2 regions of the Pseudoalteromonas sp. SWXJZ94C genome follow, and region 1 is predicted to be linked to the other one. Evidence: riboswitches for the same ligand, from Rfam matches in the RefSeq annotation. Region 1 holds a riboswitch; the other holds the start of a gene.

Region 1 (3,425 bases):
GATCCTGTATCGGTTATTTCTGGGTAGTGTCGCTCTATAGCTAAATCGGCTAAATTTTTAAGCCCTTCAACATCGCCTTGCGTCGCTAAATATTGAAACGAGCCAACACGAATATGACTGGTTGCTAAACGAGTAACTATTGCGCCTGCTTGTGGTGGATTACGATAAACCGTTTCACCACTACCAACGACCGCTAAGCAACGTGTGGTTTTAATGCCTAGTGCATGCATTGCCTCGCTCATTACGTATTCACGAATAGCAGGACCAAGTGCGCAACGTCCATCTCCCCCTCTTGAGTAAGGAGTAGCACCAGAGCCTTTTAATTGAATATCCCACAACTGGTTTTTATCATCATTAATAGCGCCCAGTAAATGCGCTCGTCCATCACCTAAACGTGGTGAAAAATGCCCAAATTGGTGCCCAGAGTAACCAAGTGCTACTGCAGGAATAGCCTGTTTTTCGTTACCACTAAAAATATTGGCACGTAAGTCGTCAGCAACATTAATATTAAATTGTTTTGCTAAACCATCGTTCCACAGCAATAACTGAGGAGAGGCAACACTTGCAGGAAAATCTTCAATGGCAAAGTTTTCCGTAATGTCTGTGTATCTTGGCACTAATTTCATGATAGTTCCTATTATTGCTGGCTTATACCAACACGGTTATCGCCTACACCATAGGCCACAATTAAGCTTAGTTCTTGCATGCTTAAACCACTTTGCTTTTGCATTTCATTAAAAAAAGCTTGGGCTGCACTCAGTGACTTTTTAGTTTGTAAGCCACCGTCTATAATTTTATGAGCACGTAAGTAATTCTCTACATCGCGTGATAATAAAAAGGTATCTTTACCAAGTGCTCGCAGCGCATAAGGTCCTGTATTTCCGCCTAAACGCGAACCATGCTTTTTTAAATACGCCCATAAACCAATAATATCGTCTGTTGGCCAATTAGCGACAAACTGGCTAAAACTGCCATGCTCTTGTGCTATTTCGTGGATCATGTAAGCATTTTCGGTAATTGTTTTTACTTTTTTGTAGTTACGAACAATACGCTCATCCGTTGCTTTTTGTTCTAGCATATCGGGTGGCATCATTAATAATTTATCAACGCTAAAATCCCAAAAAACCTCTCTAAAGCCCGGCCACTTATTATTAATTACTGACCAATAAAAGCCGCTTTGAAATACTTTTCGAGTAAATTCTTCAAGCCAATCGTCGTCACTTAACGTGCTTAGTTGTTTTTTAGATAGCGGTTTTGCAAGTAATAACTTAAGCATTTTTTCAGAGCCTTTTCGCTCTACCGCTCGCTTATAAATATCGCTAAATTTTTCCATCTGATTAATGCCTTACTTCTACTATGGGGCTAGTGTACGAGAAAAGCACCCAATACGTAACCACCCCTCTTTTCGATGAATTAATCTGTATTTAGTAGCTTGACACCCAGATGGCTAAAATGCTTTAATCGCTGCAATTACCCTATTTAAATTGCACAGGCTTGTAAGTTTTTACTCTACAAACAGGTGCAAAGGGCTAGAAGAGGTGCGTTATTCAGGTAGCGTATGTTAGGAGCGCAAACTCCAGTGAACATACGTGAGGGGAATTAACGCCGAGAAGTAATCACTTTTGCGAGGTGTTTATTTCGGGCGACTAGGTTGAACCCTAGCGACTGTCACCAATAGCTGCTTATAAAAAGCAGCTTATTAGTTTGGTGGAGAGCTTCTGGTCTTAAATATTAAGGCCGTGCGCCCTATTATTTTAAGCCCATTCGCTCTTCGAATTATTAGTTCGAACGACGTTAATGCGGCTCCTTCCATAAAGCTTTTTTAACTCTTCGAATAATACCAATTGCATTAAATTAGTTATCGCTAAAATGATCACGTTTTTAATAAAATTGGTACAAATTATAAGTTCGTGAGAGATGATCAACAACTTCAATTTAAACGACTACTCATTGTGGACCGCGCTCGTTACGCCATTTGATCAACACGGCGATGTTGACTACAACACGTTAACCAAGCTGGTTAGCGATCAAGAAGCGGCACATAACGGTATTTTACTACTTGGCAGTACAGGCGAAGGTTTAGCACTAACGCTAAAAGAGCAACAAGCCATTGTTGAACACGTGTGCCAACTAAAACCAGCAGTGCCATTAATGGTTGCTGTTGGCGGTAGTAATCTAAAGCAACAAATTGAGTGGGTTAACTACTGTAATAAACTACCTATTCATAGCTTTTTACTTGGCTCGCCGCTTTATGCAAAACCCGGTGCTATAGGTCAAACCCATTGGTTTGAAAGCCTACTTAATGCAAGCGCTCACCCGTGTATGCTTTATAACGTACCGGGTCGAAGTGCTATTAGCATCCCAACGGCAACAATTCAAAACTTACAAAACAATAAAAATTTATGGGCGTTAAAAGAAGCGAGCGGCAGCATTGCTCAGTTTGAGGCTTATCGACAAGCAGCGCCTAATTTAGCTATTTTTAGTGGCGACGATGCGCTAATGCCATATTTTGCACAAGCAGGTGCAAAAGGTTTAGTGTCGGTAGCTGCAAACGCATGGCCAGCACAAACTCATGAGTTTGTTAAGCGCAGCTTAAGTGGTCAACACCCTAATTTATTTGCTCAGTGGTCAAGCGCTATTAATAGCCTATTTGCTGTCGCAAACCCTATTCCCGTAAAGGTATTAATGCATTTGCAAGGGCGATTAACAAGCCCGCAATTGCGTCCACCTTTAACACACCTTGAGTTAACTCAAACCGATTGCATCACAACTGCAAACAACACCATTTTATCTTGGCATTAAACACAGGTTTTTATAATGAGCTGGTTAGAACTATTAAATAATTTAGAATCGGGCGCAGTACGCGCAGCATCACAAAACGAAAGCGGCCAATGGCAAGCTAACGTAGAAGTAAAACAAGGCATTTTAGAAGCCTTTAAAAATGGCACTAATACTGAGTTTGCAGGTGGCTTTGTTGATAAGCATAACCTAGCTCCGCAAGAATTTAGTACTGAAGATGGCGTACGTATGGTGCCAGGTGGCTCTAGTGTTCGCCGTGGTGCTTATGTTGCTAAAGGCACCATTATTATGCCACCAGCGTATGTAAACATTGGTGCATACATCGACGAAGGCACAATGGTTGATAGCCATGCATTAGTTGGTTCGTGTGCGCAAGTAGGTAAAAACGTACATTTAAGTGCTGCAGTGCAGCTTGGTGGTGTACTTGAGCCAATTGGTGCAAGCCCAGTCGTTGTAGAAGACGATGCTTTTATTGGTGCAGGCTGTATTATTGTTGAAGGCGTAGTCATTAAAAAAGGCGCAGTACTTGCCCCTGGCGTGCGTTTATCAGCGACTATTCCGGTATACGACTGCGTAAACGAGCGCCAACTTGATAAAGGCGAGCCAATCCCTGAGTACGCTATTGT
Region 2 (3,425 bases), on a different contig from region 1:
AGCCGCCCTATTGCAAAATTACTTAGCCCCAATGTGTTTGACGAATTAAATAGTGCAAAGCTGAGTGCTAGCAGTAATAACGTTACTGTAGTTGATAGTAATAACAGCAATGTTTGTTTTGATGTGAGTGTGGTGCATAAAAAAAGCACCGACTGGCGATGCTTTTTATTAACTGACTTTGTTAATTAACTTTATTAAGTCACTTTATTAAGTAACTTTACTAGTTAATTTTACTAGGTTATTTTCCTTAATAACGATTACTTACGCAGCAAAATCGTTTTCTAATAAACGGCTATGAATAGACTGTACTACGTTATCTGACTCAGTTTGCTCTACTAAAAAGCACAGGTTGTGCTTACTAGCACCGTGACAAATTAATCGAATGTTAAAGTCTTTTAGTACACTCATTAAGTTCATTTCGTGTTGGCGTAATTGAATCTCAGAGCCAATAAGTGCCACCAATGTTAGGTTGTTTTCTACCGACACATGGCAAAACTCTGCAAGCTTATCTAGGCATTCTTGGTCGAGCTCTGGGCGCGATGCGTTTTGCGCGTTATCAAGGGTTATAGCTACGCTGATTTCTGATGTAGTTACCAAATCTACTGATATATTGTACTCACTTAATAGTGTAAATACGCGTGCTAAAAAGCCGCTTGCTAGTAGCATTTCTGGGCTTTTAAGCGTAAGCAATATTTGGTTTTTACGTTGCGTTACTGCGCGTATACCTGGTTGCTGCGATTTTTCGCGCTCAATCCACGTACCGCCGCGCTCTGGCTCTCGGCTAGAACCTACAAACACGTTAATATGGCTACGGCTTGCTGGTAATATAGTTGCTGGGTGTAATACCTTTGCGCCAAAGGTTGCCATTTCGGCGGCTTCGTCAAAACTTAAACGTGCAATTGGCGTCGCTTTTGCGCACAAACGCGGGTCGGTGCTAAAAATGCCCACTACGTCGGTCCAAATATGCACGCTTTTAGCGTTAATTGCTTCAGCTAATAATGCAGCACTGTAGTCAGAACCACCACGTCCAAGCGTTGTTGTTTGACCGTATTCGTCACTGCCAATAAAGCCCTGAGTCACAATTACTTGAGCGTCTAATAACGGGATTAAATGTTCTTTAGCAGCTTGCGCTGTGGCTGCAACATTGGGCGTTGCTTTACCAAATTGGCTGTCGGTTTTAAGCACCTTGCGCACATCAAAGCGATCGGCATTTAAACCTTGTAAACGAAGTACCTGTGCAAATAAATACGACGACAAACGCTCACCAAAGCTAAGTAGCTCGTCGTGTTGCTGATCGGTTGTTAGTGACTCTTGAGCCAATGTTTGAAATGCTTTTAGGGTTTCGTTAAAGCCAACCGCTAAATCGGCATCTAGCGATAACTCATCTAAAATAGTTTGTTGAATAGCAAGCACGCCGTTTATGTGTTCTTGACGCTCACTAGGAGTAATGCTTGATTTACACAGTGCAACTAAGTGGTTAGTTACGCCGGCACTGGCGCTCACGGCAACAATACGTACGCTTTTATCTGCAACAATAATTTCGCTACAGCGACTCATCGCTTCAAAATTTGCAACACTGGTTCCGCCAAATTTGGCAACGATGTAATCTGATTTTGCGCTTAACTCTGTTTTAGGCACTGTTTGCGGCGCTGATTGGGTAGTCATTTAGTCTCCTTTCGCGATATCCAAATCGCAATAAAACAAGAAGAACTTGGCAAAGGAATGCTTGAAGATAAGTCCACTGCCAGAAGCTCTCCACCTATATTGGTGACAGTTTTGAGGATTCAGCCCCATAAACCGAAAAACAATGACGACGTACCATTATTTTCCTCGGCGAGTACTTCCCTCCTTAATGATCATCGGCTTTCGTCGCCTAACATTAAGTACCTAAGTATCGCACCTCTTCTGAATGCTTTATTAACCAGTGGCTAATAAAACAAAACCCCACTAAGTAGCGGGGCTTTGAAAGTTATCGTTTAGACGTCTAGCTGTCAAGCATTTAATAATTTATGAGCTAAATAAAACTGCCCATGTAATACGAGCCCGCATATCCAACCGTGTAGCAAATTAATAAATGCAGCGATAAACGCAAGTAGCTCATAAAGGTAAGCGCTTTAACTTTGCTCATGGCAATAATGCCCGCAGCCGACCCAATGATAAGCATTGAACCGCCCACGCCCGTTGCATACGTAAACGACAACCAGTGTTGTTGGCTCATTACTATATCGGCTTTTAATAAAGCAGCAGTAAGCGGTACGTTATCGACCCCTGCTGATAATATGCCCATTAAGTAGTTTGCGTACTCGGGTGCCATTACCGTATATAGGTCGGTAAATTTACTCAACATACCAATTTCTTTAAGTGCGCCTACAAGTAAAAGTACACCTACAAAAAACAATAATGTGTCGTATTCTATATCGCGAACAAAGTCGATTATGTCTTTGTTAATGTCTTTTTTGCGCATTAAAAATTGCGCGACTAAAAACATCACTGATAAGCCAAACAAAAAGGTGAGTAAAGGCGGTACGCTGTAAACTACACTCAGCATAAGTGTGCTCACTACGGTAGATAAAAATATAACAGCAATGGTAATGTCGGTTTTTTCGATGCGGGTTTTACCTGCACCAGCAAACTCAACACGCCCTTTCATACCTATAGACAGTAACGCGGCTAGCAGCATAACGCTTGCAAGTGCTGGCGCTATAAGTAGTAATAAATGAGCAATGGTTACTTTGCCGTCTAAAAATATCATCAGTGTGGTTACGTCACCTGTTATTAGCGATACCCCACCTGAGTTAACCCCAAACACAATAAGCGTGGCGTATTTAATGAGCTTTTTAGGTTCAAGTTTTAACGACATAACAACCGCGAGCGATATAAGCGTAGCTGTTACGTTGTCTGAAATCGACGAAAACAAAAATGCAAAACCACCCACCAAAAACATGAGCTTTTTTTCGCTAATACTTTTTGGCATAACACGGTGCACAATATTTTCTATAAACCCCTTTGAATTTAAATACGCTACAAAGGTCATCGCAGCCATTAAAAATAGCCATAGAGATGCAATTTCTAAAATATTTTCATTTAAAAGGTGTTGAATCGTATCGGGGCTTTGCCCGTGTAGAGGGTATATAAAAAGAAGAATCCAGCAAAGCGTACCAAAAAACAGCGTGGTTTTAGCTTTATTAACATGGATTATATCTTCTATAACGATCAGTAAAAATGCAATCGCTATCAGGGTTAGAATAATCGAGGAAACCATGGTAGTTAAACAACCTTTGATATAGTTTTAAAGAACACACAAATAACATTCCATTCCATGTGCCTATTTTCGGCGCGAATTTTAGCACTGCCTCTATGCAAAAACTATTATTAAATGGTCTTAAAAACGAATACTATATACAGACAAGGTTAATTAAAAATAC

Evidence for each region. Region 1 has a riboswitch for lysine ahead of dapA (4-hydroxy-tetrahydrodipicolinate synthase). Riboswitches for the same ligand answer to the same signal wherever they lie in the genome.
Region 2: linked by a shared signal. The riboswitch ahead of lysC (lysine-sensitive aspartokinase 3) and the one ahead of dapA (4-hydroxy-tetrahydrodipicolinate synthase) in region 1 are both predicted to bind lysine.

Annotation. Positions count from the first base shown of each region.
Region 1 covers NZ_JADYXF010000025.1:60,903-64,327, reverse strand. The annotation lists gene I6F65_RS12280 (YdiU family protein) at 1-626, opposite strand, end outside; gene I6F65_RS12275 (DNA-3-methyladenine glycosylase I) at 638-1,333, opposite strand; lysine riboswitch at 1,526-1,726, shown strand; gene dapA (4-hydroxy-tetrahydrodipicolinate synthase) at 1,918-2,802, shown strand; gene I6F65_RS12265 (2,3,4,5-tetrahydropyridine-2,6-dicarboxylate N-succinyltransferase) at 2,818-3,425, shown strand, end outside.
Region 2 covers NZ_JADYXF010000023.1:13,594-17,018, forward strand. The annotation lists gene I6F65_RS11405 (4'-phosphopantetheinyl transferase superfamily protein) at 1-189, shown strand, start outside; gene lysC (lysine-sensitive aspartokinase 3) at 262-1,665, opposite strand; lysine riboswitch at 1,741-1,913, opposite strand; gene nhaD (sodium:proton antiporter NhaD) at 2,015-3,262, opposite strand.